2 regions of the Streptomyces sp. NPDC059582 genome follow, and region 2 is predicted to be linked to the other one. Evidence: riboswitches for the same ligand, from Rfam matches in the RefSeq annotation. Region 2 holds a riboswitch; the other holds the start of a gene.
What was found. A riboswitch is a leader RNA that binds a small molecule or an ion and turns the genes downstream of it on or off. The one in region 2 is predicted to bind glycine.

Region 1 (7,177 bases), on a different contig from region 2:
ACGACATCGTCGGCGCGTGGAAGCCGTAGTCGATGAGCCGCTTGGCGACGTCGTCGACGCTCACGCCGGTCGCCTTGGTGAGCGGGCGCAGGTCGATGATGCACTCGTGGGCGACCAGGCCGCCCGGGCCCGTGTACAGCACGGGGAAGTGCGGTTCGAGCCGCTTGGCGATGTAGTTGGCCGAGAGCACCGCCACCTGCGTGGCCCGCTTGAGCCCTTCGCCGCCCATGAGACGGACGTAGGCCCACGAGATGGGCAGGATGCCGGCCGAACCCCACGGAGCCGCCGAGATCGGGCCGACCCCGGTCTCGGGACCGGCCGCGGGCTGCATCGGGTGGTTCGGCAGGTACGGCGCCAGGTGCGACCGTACGGCCACCGGGCCGACGCCGGGTCCGCCGCCGCCGTGCGGGATGCAGAACGTCTTGTGCAGGTTCAGGTGCGAGACGTCGCCGCCGAAGTGGCCCGGCTTGGCGAGGCCGACGAGTGCGTTGAGGTTGGCCCCGTCGACGTAGACCTGGCCGCCCGCCTCGTGCACCTGCGCGCAGATGTCGGCGACGTGCTCCTCGAAGACGCCGTGCGTGGACGGGTACGTGATCATCAGCACCGACAGCTCGTCGCGGTACTGCTCGATCTTCGCCCGCAGGTCGTCGACGTCGATCTCGCCGTCCCCGGCGGTCTTCACCACGACGACCTTCATACCGGCCATGACGGCGCTGGCGGCGTTGGTGCCGTGCGCGGAGGAGGGGATCAGACAGACGGTCCGCTGCTCGTCCCCGTTGGCCCGGTGGTACCCGCGTACGGCGAGCAGACCGGCCAGCTCGCCCTGCGAACCGGCGTTGGGCTGGAGGGAGACCTTGTCGTAGCCGGTGACCTCGGCGAGCCGATCCTCCAGCTCACGGATGAGCGTGAGGTAGCCCTGCGCCTGCTCGGCGGGCGCGAAGGGATGCAGCTGGCCGAACTCGGGCCAGGTGACCGGCTCCATCTCGGTGGTCGCGTTGAGCTTCATGGTGCAGGAGCCCAGCGGGATCATGCCGCGGTCGAGCGCGTAGTCGCGGTCGGACAGCCGGCGCAGGTAGCGCAGCATCGCGGTCTCGGAGCGGTGCTGGTGGAAGACCGGGTGCGTCAGGTACGTGTCGGTACGCAGCAGCGCGGCCGGCAGGGTGTCCTCGGTGGTCTCGTCCAGCGCCTCGATGTCGCACTCGACACCGAAGGCCGTCCACACGGCGGCGAGCTGTGCCCGCGTGGTGGTCTCGTCGCAGGCGAGGGAGACGTGGTCGGCGTCGACGAGGTACAGGTTCACGCCGTGCTCGCGCGCCGCGGCCACGGTCGCGGCGGCCCGGCCCGGCACCCGCGCGGTGAGCGTGTCGAAGAAGGCGCCGTGCACGATCTCGACCCCGCCCGCGGTGAGACCCGCGGCGAGGAGCGTGGCGTAGCGGTGGGTGCGCCGGGCGACGGCCTTCAGGCCCTCGGGCCCGTGGTAGACGGCGTACATGCCGGCCATCACGGCGAGCAGCACCTGCGCGGTGCAGATGTTGCTGGTCGCCTTCTCCCGGCGGATGTGCTGCTCACGGGTCTGGAGGGCGAGGCGGTAGGCCCGGTTCCCGTCGGCGTCGACGGACACGCCCACGAGCCGCCCGGGCAGGCTGCGCGCGAACTTCTCGCGTACGGCCATGTAACCGGCGTGCGGTCCGCCGAAGCCCATCGGCACACCGAAGCGCTGGGTGGTGCCGACCGCGATGTCCGCGCCGAGTTCGCCCGGCGAGGTCAGCAGCGTCAGCGCGAGCAGGTCGGCGGCGACGGTGACGAGCGCGCCCAGCTCGTGCGCCCGGTCGACGACCGGCTTGATGTCGCGCACGGCTCCGGAGGCGCCGGGGTACTGGACGAGTACGCCGTTGATCTCGCGCTCGGCGATCTCGGCCGGAATACCGTCGCTGAGGTCGGCGACGACGACCTCGACGCCGGTCGGCTCGGCGCGGGTCTGGATCACGGCGATGGTCTGCGGCAGCGCGTCCGCGTCGACCAGGAACAGACCCTTCTTGTTCTTGCCCATGCGCAGGGACAGCGCCATCGCCTCGGCGGCGGCCGTGCCCTCGTCGAGCAGCGAGGCGCCGGACGTCGGCAGGCCGGTGAGCTCGGCGACCATGGTCTGGAAGTTCAGCAGCGCCTCGAGCCGGCCCTGCGAGATCTCCGGCTGGTAGGGCGTGTACGCCGTGTACCAGGCCGGGTTCTCCATGACGTTGCGCAGGATGACGGGCGGCGTGAAGGTGCCGTAGTAGCCGAGGCCGATCATCGAGCCGAGGACCTCGTTGCGGTCCGCGAGGGAGCGCAGCTCGGCCAGCACCTCGGCCTCGGTGCGCGCGCCGGGCAGGTCGAGCGCGTCGGCGTTCTTGATCACATCCGGGACCGCGGCTGCCGTGAGTTCGTCCAACGAGCCGTACCCGACCTGCGCGAGCATCTTGGCCCGCGCCTCCTGGTCGGGCCCGATGTGGCGCTGCTCGAACGGGATTCCCTGTTCGAGCTCGGAGAGCGGAATGCGGTGGGCGGTCATTGCGGAGGCCTCCTGGTCTGACGCGACCTGCGAGGGGTACCAAGGCGCAGGTACCCGGACGGCCTCCCCCTCTGTCATCTCAACCTGAGAGCTTCACCGGATCGCCCACAAAGGGGATACCGGCTTTCACCGTCGGTGAGAGCGGGAGTCCGACGACACCCGCCCTGCTTTCCAGAGTGACCTCGTCCGTGCGGTACGTGGGCCTGAGAGATTCCGGGGAGGATTTGCTCCTTCGGCGCCTCCGATGATGATGCTCGGAGGACTCTCCCGCACGGGGTCGGCAGCCGTCTGCCAGCGTACCAGCGCGGTCAACAGCGGATCCTTCGAGTGGCCACCTTCCTGATTGTGCTCTTTTGTAGTGCTTACGAATGAGTTGCGACCTGGAGGAGGGCCCGTGCAGACCGATATCGATCCGCGCAACCTGATCGGCCGCAAGGCGTTCGACCGCAACGGCACCAAGATCGGAACCATCGACGAGGTCTACCTCGACGACGCGACCGGCGTGCCGGAGTGGGCTGCCATACGTACCGGCCTGTTCTCGAGAGACGCCTTCGTCCCGCTCGAGCCCAGCGAACTGGTCGAGGGCGCCCTGCGCATCCCCTTCGAGCGAGCGCTGATCAAGGACGCCCCGGACTTCGGCGTCGGGCGCCACCTCTCGCCCGAGCAGGAGCTCCAGCTCTACCACCACTATGGCCTCGACATCGCCGCTCCTCCCCCGATCCCGGACCACGACTTCGGCAAGCTGGCAGGCACGGACGAGGCCTGACCCCACCACCCGCCCGACTGCCCCCACCACACCGCCGTCGTACTACGCCCCGCCATCCCGCCGCCCGACCGCCCGGCCGCCCGACCACCCGGCTGCCGGGTCGACGCATGGCGCGGGCGACGGCACGGTGGTCCTGGAAGCTGCTCGCAACGCAGCCCTGGAACGCTTTCTCCCCGCGACCCGGTCGGAGACGCCGCGCGGGCCCACGGACGATCCGGCGGTCGCGAGGCAGGCGGCCGCCGGGCCACTCCCGGCCCAAGCTCCTCGGACCCGCCCCAACGCGTTCGGCTGAACCGCGTCGGACCCCGCGCCCGGACGGACCGCTTCGGGCCGACCGCGCCGCGGCTCCGCCGTCAATCCCCCGCCTGCCCCGATCCGGCCGACCGCTCCACCGCGACACCACCGTCCGAGTCCCGGGCCACGTCCGAGGGCACGACCGATCCGGCGTCCGTGGTCACCACCACTGCCTCTGTCACGGCCGCGACAGCGCCCTCCTCGTCCGGTCTTCGCCGCACCAGTGGCAGCGGATCCGCCGGTTCGAGATCCGGGTCGTCGATCCGGAACGTCCGTACCCGCCCAGGTACGGAGTCGGGCGTCTCGAACCGGACGGTGACCCGGCCGAGGCCGCTGCCCTGCACCCAGCCATGTCCGTGCTCGGCGTGCCGCACGTCATGCCCGGCCCGCCAGCGCCGCTCGACCGGCTCCGGCGACTCCGGCACGGACTCCTGGGCGGCCTTCTCCTCCGGCGCGTGCCGCGCCAGCTCCCCGGCCGCCTGCGCGAACAAGTCCTCCTGCGTGTAGTCGGCGAGCCCGGACACGCCCACCCCCAGGAGCCGCACCCCGCCCGTCGTGTCCACGGAGTCCAGCAGCCGGGCCGCCGCCTCCCGTACGACCGCCGGATCGTCCGTCGGCCCCCGCAGCGTCTCCGACCGGGTCAGCGTCGAGAAGTCGTAGCGCCGCACCTTCAGCACGATGGTCCGCCCCGACAGCCCGGCCCCGCGCAGCCGTCCCACACACCGGTCGGCCAGCCGCTGCACCTCGAGCCCCACCCTGAGCCGATCGTGGATGTCCACGTCGTACGTGTCCTCGACCGACACCGACTTGGTCTCCCGCTCGGCCACCACGGGCCGGTCGTCGTGTGCCAGCGCCATCGCGTGCAGCGCGTGCCCGTGCGCCTTGCCCAGCAGCCGTACGAGCTCGTCCTCGCCCGCCTCCGCGATCTCGTCGACCGTGGTGATCCCGGCCCGCCGCAGATGGTCGCCGGTGGCCGGCCCCACGCCCGGCAGCGTCCGCACCGACATCGGCCCGAGCAGCGCCCGCTCGGTGCCGGGCTCGATCAGCACCAGCCCGTCCGGCTTGGCCTGCTCGGAAGCGATCTTCGCGAGCATCTTGGAGGCCGCCAGCCCCACGGACCCCGTGAGCCCCGTGACGGCTCGTATGTCGGCGCGCAGCCGCACACCCGTCAGCCGGGCCGACTCCGCGTCCCAGGCCGTCTCCCCCGCCTCCAGATCCACGAACGCCTCGTCCAGGCTCAGCGGCTCCACCAGCGGTGACAGCGCCCGCAGCAGCCCCATCACCTGCTCGCTGATCGCCCGGTAGAACCCGAAGCGCGGCACGAGGTACGCGGCGTTCGGCGCCAGCCGGCGCGCCTGCGCCATGGGCATCGCCGAGTTGACCCCGAAGACCCGCGCCTCGTACGACGCGGTCGCCACCACCCCGCGTGGTCCCAGCCCGCCCACGACGACGGCCTTCCCGCGCAGGCTCGGCTTGGACGCCTGTTCCGCCGAGGCGAAGAAGGCATCCATGTCGAGATGCAGGATCGTGGGCGCGGTTCTCACATCTCCGATGCTGCCCTACGCCACTGACAATGCCCCGGCGCGGCTCGGGGCGCCTCTCAGACGGCCCGGTTGCGGCGCCGCGCCAGCTCGTCGGCGGGGTTGGGCCCGACCAGGGTCTCCCCCGTGTCGATCCGCTCCCCGTGCAGCTGTGACAGGGCGTTCTCCACGTCCCGCCACACCACGCCCACGGCGATCCCGAAAACGCCCTGACCGCCCTGGAGCAGGGCGTGGACCTCGTCGGGCGAGGTGCACTCGTAGACCGTGGCGCCGTCGCACATCAGTGTCATGCGCTCCAGGTCGCTGAAGCCCCGCTCCCGGAGGTGCTGGACGGCGGTGCGGATGTTCTGGAGCGACACCCCGGTGTCGAGGAACCGTTTGACGATCTTGAGGACGACCACGTCCCGGAAGCTGTACAGGCGCTGCGTCCCCGACCCGTAGGCGGGGCGCACACTCGGCTCGACCAGCCCGGTACGGGCCCAGTAGTCGAGTTGCCGGTAGGTGATCCCCGCGGCCGCACAGGCCGTCGGGCCTCGATAGCCGATCTGCTCGGACGCCATGGACGTCGCCCCTCCGCTGCTCGGCACGGCCGAAGGTCGCTGCGGAACGTGATCGACCGCGTTGCTGTGAAGCGGGTACGGACCGCTCGCCCCGCAACCGGATCCCGGGACACCCCCAGCCATACCGCCGCCGCTGCTGCTCACGCCGACCTCCGTCCTCGACCTGCCTCCTCGACGGTAGGCAGTCACCAGGGGTGCGTCAACGATCGCCACACTCGGCACGCCGAGTGATAATCACCCTAGGAGTGGTTTCCCGTACCCCACCGCGGGGAAAGGCTAGCCGAATGCGCTCGGAGGGAGCCGCAGGACGCTCTCACTCGCCGCTGGCAATTGCCGCCCGTTCTGGCCCATCACCGGCGGCCCGGCCCCACGGCGCCCCGCTGTCGCACCGGCCTACTGGCTGCTGCTGCCGAAGTCCTCGGGCGAGATCTGGTCGAGGAACTCGCGGAACTTCTCCACCTCGTCCTCCTGCTCGTCCGGGATCGCGATGCCGGCGTCGTCGAGCACCGTGTCGCTGCCGTAGATCGGCGTCCCGGTGCGCAGCGCCAGCGCTATGGCGTCGGAGGGACGGGCACTGACCTCGATCCCACTGGCGAAGACCAGCTCCGCGTAGAAGACGCCCTCACGCAGGTCCGTGATGCGTACTTCGGTGAGCTCCTGACCGACGGCTTCCAGCACGTCCTTGAACAGGTCGTGGGTCAGCGGTCGCGCGGGGGCCATGCCCTGCTGGGCGAAGGCGATCGCCGTCGCCTCCCCCGGCCCGATCCAGATGGGGAGGTAACGGTCGCCTCCCACTTCACGCAGGAGCACGATCGGTTGGTTGGAGGGCATTTCGACCCGGACACCTACGACATCGAGCTCGTTCACACAGCAACCCTAGGCCGTGCCCGGGACGTTTGGGTAGTCGGGCCCGGAACGGGCGCCCGATCACGCCGCGCGCGACCACCCGGTTCAGGGCAGCCGGACCCCGAGCGCGGTCTGCACCAGCGCCGCGTGCAGCTTCACGGTGAGCCCCGCCAGCTCCTTGGTGCGGTCCTCCGCGTGTGCCCTGGTCTGCGGGTTGCGGTGCCGCTTGAGCGGCGCGACCACCTGGTCCACGAGCCCCGCCTCACGGTCCGCGGCGGCTTTCATCACCCGCAGATGCCGTGGCTCGATCCCGAACCGTCCGAGCTCGGTGACCAGCGTGGCCACGGTCACCGCCTCGGCGTCGTACACCCCGCCCTCCAGCGGGGTGATCAGCCCGTAGGACTGCCACTCCTCGAGTTCCTGCTCACCGATCTCAGCCGCGGCCAGCAGCTCGGCACGGCCGATCCGGGCTGCCCCGAACGCCTCCGGCACCTCCGGCACGGCCTCACCGTCCCGCTGGCGCCCCACCGCGGGCAGCCGCACGGCCTCACCGCGCTCCATCGCCTCAAGGTGCTCACGGATCACCTTGAGGGGAAGATAGTGGTCCCGCTGCATCCTCAGG
Region 2 (7,177 bases):
ACCGAGATCTTGTCCGGGTAGGCCTTGCGGATCGGGTCCGCGGCCTGGTCCCAGGAGGTGTTGCGGACCAGGGTCAGGTCCTTGCCCGGGGCGTAGGACTCGAACTTGTACGGGCCCGAGGAGAACGGCTTCAGGCCGTACTTGGACTTGGTGTCCTTGTCCTGGCGGACCGGCGAGGCCGAGACCAGGGCCAGCATCTCCTCGAAGTCCGAGTTGGCCTTCGGCAGGTGGAAGACGATGGTCTTGTCGTCCGGCGTGTCGATCGCCTTCAGGCCCAGCTTGTCCTTGGCCGTGTCCTTGTAGGGACCCTTGTACTCGCTCTTCGGGTCGAGGACGTCCTTCAGGTACACCGGACCGCCGGACAGCACGTCCTGAGCCCACACGCGCTCGATGCCGTACTTGATGTCCTTGGAGGTGATCGCCTGACCGTCCTCCCACTTCACGCCGTCGCGGAGCGTGTAGGTGTAGGTCTTGCCGGCGTCGGTGACCTTGGCGAGACCCGTGGCGAGGTCCGGAGTGACCTCGGCGCCGGCCTTGCCCGCCTCCGTCTTGTTCGTGACGAGCTGGCGGCTGTAGTAGCGCGCGAAGTTCCACATGAAGCCGTAGTAGCCACGCGTGGTGTCCCACGAGTCGGCGTCCTGGGCGCCGCCGAACTTCAGCTCGCCGCCCTTCTTGGCCAGGGAAGCCTGAGCGACCTTGTTGTTCGCGGCGTCATAACCGGGGGCGCCGTTGCTCGAACCGCTGTTGTCGTCAGTGCCACCACCGCCGCACGCCGCCGTGGTCAGCAGCGCCGCCGCCGCGGCGACAGCGGCCAAGGCCTGCTTACGCCGCCCTGAGGTGCGTTGGGTAGTCACGATCTCGGATCCTCCGGATTTGATGAGAGACCCCGTGTACAAGCACGGGACGCTTGGGGTACGGCGCGGGTCAGCGGGAGCCCTTGGGGTCCAGCGCGTCACGCACGCCGTCGCCGAAGAGGTTGAAGGCAAGAACGGTGATGAAGATCGCCACGCCGGGAACGACCATGTACATGGGGTCCGAGTCGTAGTAATCGATCGCGTTCGAGAGCATCTGGCCCCAGGAGGCCGTGGGCGGCTTGACGCCCACGCCCAGGAAGCTGAGCGCCGCCTCGGTGAGGATGTTGGTGGGGATCATCATCGTCGTGTACACGATGATGGGCGCGACCAGGTTCGGCAGCAGTTCCTTGAACAGGATGTAGAACTGGCCGGCGCCCAGCGACCGGGCGGCCTCGACGTACTCGCGCTCACGCAGCGAGAGCGTCTGACCGCGCACCACGCGTCCGATGTAGGGCCAACCGAAGAAGCCGATGACCAGGATCATCACGAAGACACGCACGCCGGTGCCGTGCAGGCCCAGCATGTCGTTCGGCATGACGGAGACCAGCGCGATGATGAACAGGAGCTGGGGGAAGGCCAGCAGGCCGTCCATGACCCGGCTGATGAGGGAGTCGACCCAGCCGCCGAAGAATCCGGCGAGGATGCCCAGGAAGGTACCGAGGATCACGGCCACGACGGCGGACAGGAAGCCCACCAGCAGCGAGATCTGGGCGCCGTAGAGGATGCGGGCGAAGATGTCGCGGCCGTTGACCGGCTCGACGCCCAGCAGGTGGTCGCCGCTCATGCCGCCGAGGGACCCCGTGGGGGTGCCGAACAGCGGGTCGATCAGGTTCTCGTGATAGGCGTCGGGGTCCTGCCCGACCAGGCTGCTGATCACGGGTGCGAGCAGGGCTATCACGATGAGGGCCAGCACCACGATGCCGCCCGTCAGAGCCAGCTTGTCCCGCTTGAGGCGCTCCCAGGCGATCCGGCCGAGGGAACGGCCCTGTACGGCCTTCGCGCCGGCGCTGACAACCGCCGCTTCTTCGGCCGGGCTCGGGGCCGCATCCGCGGTCGGCTCGTGCAATGGTGCCGTCATCTGGCAGGGACCCCTCTCAACCGGCGGTAGCCGGCCCACACTTGCCGCGGTAGCGGCGTGATCAGTCCGTCGTACTCATATGCAGGGGATAAACCCCCTGCTTCCGGAGTCTTCAACGCTTTGGCGATCTGGAGCCAGACTTGACGGGGAATGGATGCGTAAACGTGATGCTGTCCGGAGGGTTTCGTTATCCGGACAGCGGGTATCGGAGGTCGGACGCTGATGTTCTATGACATTTCGGACATAGCGTGCTTTTCTGCACGGTTCTACGCGCGAAGACGAGCTTCGGTCGCGCGATCGATCGGCAGGGGGACTTGACTCCCCGTCAGTACCTGCCGGTGGCGGGCGGGTAGCCGTATCCGGCCGCCGGAGCCTGGAGCGGGGCCGCCGCGTGGGCCTCGCGGTCGTAGAACGGGCGGGCGTTGGCCCGCATCCACATCACGACCGGGTCGTGCTCGTCGGACATCGCCACCGTCGACACCGGCAGCCCGTCCGGCACCGCGCCGATGGACTGCTGCATCATCCCGCGCACGGAGTCGACGGCGGGCGGCGAGGTGTCGTAGACGTCGAGGCCGATGGCGAGGTACGGCGCCCCGAGCGTGGGCTGCACCCAGGCGCGGCGCAGCGTGCGGACGGCCGGGGTGCGGTGGGCGTTCTGCGCGAGCAGGGCGTAGAACTGGGGGATCTCGATCCCGGGCTCGGACAGCCGCAGCGGGCCGGCCGGCTGACGCTCCAGGCCCGTGGCGATCCGGCGCAGGTCGAGCCAGGGGATGCCGAGCCCGCCGCCGGGAGCGTGCGGATTCAGCCAGAGGCCGAAGTGGTCGGGGTAGAGGGTGCGGGCCACGTCGAGGCCGTCCACCACCTCGTACGAACGGTTCCAGCCGCTGGCCGAGAGCTCCTGGGCGGAGGTCACACAGGGGGCGTAGCCGAAGCCTTCGACCTCCATGTTCCCGTACTGGGCGTCGGGGGAACCGGCCTGGCCGTGCCACAGCAGCATCCAGACCTGGCCGGAGGACGGGGTCGCGAGCGCACGCAGGAGCGCCTCGTAGGCGTCGTAACGCCCGGGCGTGACCTGGCGCAGCGTGTGCTCGACCTGCCCGGTCGCGGCAGTGCCGCTCGCGCTCACCCTTTACCGCCCCTTCGAGAAACGTCGCCGTGGATATGAAACCACCTTAGGCGTCTCAGCCGACAACAGCCGCCCAGGAGTTCGGGGGTTGTTCCGCGTCGGCGAAGACGGATGGCTCGTGGTCGGGCACGCGGTCAGTGACCGCGCTGGTAGAACGGGCGGACCCGCTCCCGCATCCAGTCCGTCACCGGGTCCTCCACCACGTCCAGGAGGACGAGGTTCACCGGCCACCGCACGGCGACCCTGGCGAGGGCCCGGCCCAGCGCGTCCATCGGCAGGACGCGCAGGTCGCCCTCCCAGTGGGCCAGTTCGACGCCGACGAACAGGACGGGGTCCCCGGTCTCGATGGCGGCCAGGCAGCGGCGGGCGGTGAGCACGACGCCGGTGTCGGCGAACTCGGCCGAGGCCGCGGCGAGGAAGTCCACCGGGTCGTCCTGCCAGTCCGGCTCGAACAGCCGCACCCGGCCGCCGCTCGCGAAGCCGTCCAGCGGGGTACGCCCGCTGCGGCACAGCTCCGCCACCGCGGTCGGCGGCAGCGGGATGCCCACCACGCCGTCCGGGTTCACGGCGATGCCGACCTGCGGCGGCAGACCGCGGGCGAAGTCCACGGCAGGCGCGACGGTGTACGGCATGTGCGAGCCGACGACCTGCCGGAACTGTTCCTCGGAGCTGAAGACCGGCACGTACACCTGGCCTTCGATCTCCAGCGTGGGCAGGTCGAGCGGGCCGCTGTGCGGGCCTCCGCCGTTGGGCAGCGGCACCCAGACGAAGCTGCGGCCGAGCACCTCGACGATCCGTCCGCCGGCCGTCGGGACGCCGAGGGAGGCGGAAAGCACCTCCTCCAGCTCGTTGCCGGGCCATCCGCCGTGCGGATGGGGGTGCGTCTGTGCGGGGAAGCCCGCGGAAAAGTCCGCGGGAAGATCCGCCGGGAAGTCCATCTCTCTACCGCCTGCTGGGAACCTGCTGTGGCTCAAAAGGCTAACGGGTGCGGGCCTCCGTGCAATCGTCCCGCAGACCGATCCGCGACGGCCCCGCGAGCCGCTCCGTCGCGCCGTGCCCGCGGACCGCGCCGCCTGGCCGTCGCCGTGGCCGGCCTTTGGCCCATCGGTCCGCCGATCCGACCGCCCCTTGGCCCACCGATCCGCCGAGTTGAGCACCCCTCGGCCCACCCACCCACCGATCCGACCGCCCCTCGGCCCACCAATGCGTCGAGTTGAGCACCCCTCGGCCCACCCACCCACCGATCCGACCGCCCCTCGGCCCACCAATGCGTCGAGTTGAGCACCCCTCGGCCCACCCGCCCGCCGACCGGACCGTCCCTCGGCTCCTCCGCCCGTCGCCCCGACCGTGCCCCCTGCCCGTCCGTCCGTCGACCAGGCCCCCTCCACACATGGGCCTCTTCCCGGCACCCCGGCACGTCCGTCCGACCGCCCCCTCCGGCGCATCCACCCGTCGGCCCGGTGGGCCGGCCCCCTCGCCCGCCCACCCCGTCGCCCTTCCCTCCCTCCGCGCTCAGGCCGCGAAGTCGATCCGGCCCAGTACGTCCGCCGCGTCCCGGTCCAGGAGCAGCGCCGAGCCGCAGCCCGGGGGCAGGTCGCCCTTCTCGACGGCGCGCAGCAGACGGGCGGCGGCGCGGCGGTGGCGCAGGAAGGCGTAGCGCGAGACGCCGCGGCCCCGGTCGCGCTGGCCCTCCAGAGCCGTGCTCGGGGTGACGTCGAGCAGCAGCAGGTGCAGGGTGCCGCCCCGGCGGCGGGCTTCGCGGGCCAGCCAGTCGCGCACCCAGGCCTGGGTGCCGCAGTCGTGCACGACGACGCCCCGGCCGGTGCGCACGGCGCGGCGCAGTCCGGCGTAGTGGGCGAGGCGGACGAGCGGGCGGTAGCAGGCGTACGGCAGGAAGCGGGGCGCGCGGGCGTCCCAGCGGTCGCGGGTGTCCTGGGAGTCGACGCGGATGCCCCGCGCCGCGCGCCGCATCAGCGTGGACTTGCCGCTGCCGGGCAGGCCGGTGATCACGACCAGGTCGCGGGGACCGAAGACCAGGCCGTGCGGGCTGTGCCCGGAGCGCTCGCGCAAGTCGCGGACGACCGGCGCGGGCAGTGGCGCGCGCGCCTCGGCGACCGGGGCCGCGGGCTGCTTGGGCAGTGCGGCGGCCGTACTGGCGTACGCCGTGATCCTGTTCACCGTCATCGTCCTCCCCTGGGGTCAGGTAAGTCCTTTCCCCGCCAAGCGTAAAGAGAAGGTAATGCGTGATGTCCGGCGTTTTCGTGCGCGTACCGCCACAAGCCGGTTACAGATGCGGCCCTGCCCTCGGCGGACGAGGCGTGCAATGATGTCCGCGCCAACTGCATACCGGCCGCTTGAATCCGCGCGGGAGAGTCCCCAGCAGCAGTGCTGCGCCGGGGCGCCGAAGGAGCAAGTCCCTCCCTTGAATCTCTCAGGCCCCAGTTACCGCGCGGGCGAGGCACATCTGAAAAGCGGGCCGCTGCGACAGTGGCTCCACCCAAGGTGCAAGTCGTGACCACGCGTGGTCACGACGAACCTCTCAGGTTCCGATGACAGATGGGGAGGAACGACCTCGCCCTCCCCCATGCTCGGTTCTGCCGCGCAGGGGACCCCCATCGCCCTGGGAGACGACCGTCCGATGAGCAGTACCCCACTCCGTCACACCGCGCTGGATGCCGTACACCGCTCGCTCGGCGCGACGATGACCGACTTCGCCGGCTGGGACATGCCCCTGCGCTACGGCTCCGAGCGGGACGAGCACAACGCGGTGCGGACCAGGGCCGGTCTGTTCGACCTGTCGCACATGGGCGAGATCACGGTCACCGGACCGCAGGCCGCGGACCTGCTGAACCACGCCCTGGTCGGCAACATCGGCTCCGTCGGCGTCGGCCGCGCGCGCTACACCATGATCTGCCAGGCGGACGGCGGCATCCTCGACGACCTGATCGTCTACCGGCTCGGTGAGACGGAGTACATGGTCGTCGCCAACGCCTCCAACGCGCAGACCGTGCTCGACGCGCTCGTGGAGCGGTCCGCCGGCTTCGACGCCGAGGTCCGCGACGACCGCGACGCCTACGCCCTGATCGCCGTCCAGGGCCCCGAGTCCCCCGGCATCCTGAAGTCCCTCACCGACGCCGACCTCGACGGCCTGAAGTACTACGCGGGCCTGCCCGGCACCGTCGCGGGCGTCCCCGCCCTCATCGCGCGCACCGGCTACACCGGCGAGGACGGCTTCGAGCTGTTCGTGGCCCCGGCCGACGCGGAGCGGGTGTGGCAGGCGCTCACCGAGGCGGGCGCGCCCGTCGGACTGATCGCGTGCGGTCTGTCCTGCCGGGACACGCTGCGCCTGGAGGCGGGCATGCCGCTGTACGGGCACGAGCTGACCACCTCCCTGACGCCCTTCGACGCCGGGCTCGGACGGGTCGTGAAGTTCGAGAAGGAGGGCGACTTCGTGGGCCGCGAGGCGCTGACGGAGGCCGCTTCCCGGGCCGAGGCGAAGCCCCCGCGCGTCCTCGTCGGCCTGGTCGCCGAGGGCCGCCGTGTCCCGCGCGCCGGGTACGCCGTCGTGGCCGGCGGCGAGGTGATCGGCGAGGTCACCTCCGGCGCCCCCTCGCCCACGCTGGGCAAGCCGATCGCCATGGCGTACGTCGACGCGGCGCACGCGGCGCCTGGCACCCGGGGCGTCGGCGTGGACATTCGCGGAACCCACGAGGCGTACGAGGTCGTGGCGCTCCCGTTCTACAAGCGCCAGAAGTAGACACTGAGCGCGGTCCTTGCGTGACACCGCGCACATTTCCGCTGCTCATCAGCGGTTCCGACCCTCCCCCATCCATCAGCACTCCCCCGCGTACAGGAGAATTCAGGCCATGAGCAACCCCCAGCAGCTGCGCTACAGCAAGGAGCACGAGTGGCTGTCGGGCGCCGAGGACGGCGTCTCGACGGTCGGCATCACGGAGCACGCGGCCAACGCGCTCGGCGATGTCGTCTTCGTTCAGCTCCCGGAGGTCGGTGACACGGTGACCGCGGGCGAGACCTGCGGCGAGCTGGAGTCGACCAAGTCGGTCAGCGACCTGTACTCCCCCGTCGACGGGGAGATCACCGAGGTCAACGAGGACGTGG

Region 1: another riboswitch for glycine. It lies ahead of gcvP (aminomethyl-transferring glycine dehydrogenase); the one in region 2 lies ahead of gcvT (glycine cleavage system aminomethyltransferase GcvT).

What each region holds. Positions count from the first base shown of each region.
Region 1 covers NZ_JBHWCC010000077.1:18,635-25,811, forward strand. Annotated here, with positions in the region: gene gcvP (aminomethyl-transferring glycine dehydrogenase) at 1-2,548, opposite strand, end outside; glycine riboswitch at 2,730-2,828, opposite strand; gene ACFV0T_RS38910 (PRC-barrel domain-containing protein) at 2,943-3,314, shown strand; gene ACFV0T_RS38915 (DNA polymerase IV) at 3,668-5,152, opposite strand; gene ACFV0T_RS38920 (MerR family transcriptional regulator) at 5,209-5,853, opposite strand; gene ACFV0T_RS38925 (bifunctional nuclease family protein) at 6,103-6,576, opposite strand; gene ACFV0T_RS38930 (MerR family transcriptional regulator) at 6,661-7,177, opposite strand, start outside.
Region 2 covers NZ_JBHWCC010000028.1:33,724-40,900, reverse strand. Annotated here, with positions in the region: gene ACFV0T_RS23440 (ABC transporter substrate-binding protein) at 1-854, opposite strand, end outside; gene ACFV0T_RS23435 (ABC transporter permease) at 925-1,932, opposite strand; gene ACFV0T_RS23430 (enhanced serine sensitivity protein SseB C-terminal domain-containing protein) at 2,258-3,058, opposite strand; gene ACFV0T_RS23425 (enhanced serine sensitivity protein SseB) at 3,193-3,996, opposite strand; gene ACFV0T_RS23420 (AAA family ATPase) at 4,571-5,242, opposite strand; glycine riboswitch at 5,414-5,516, shown strand; gene gcvT (glycine cleavage system aminomethyltransferase GcvT) at 5,697-6,815, shown strand; gene gcvH (glycine cleavage system protein GcvH) at 6,925-7,177, shown strand, end outside.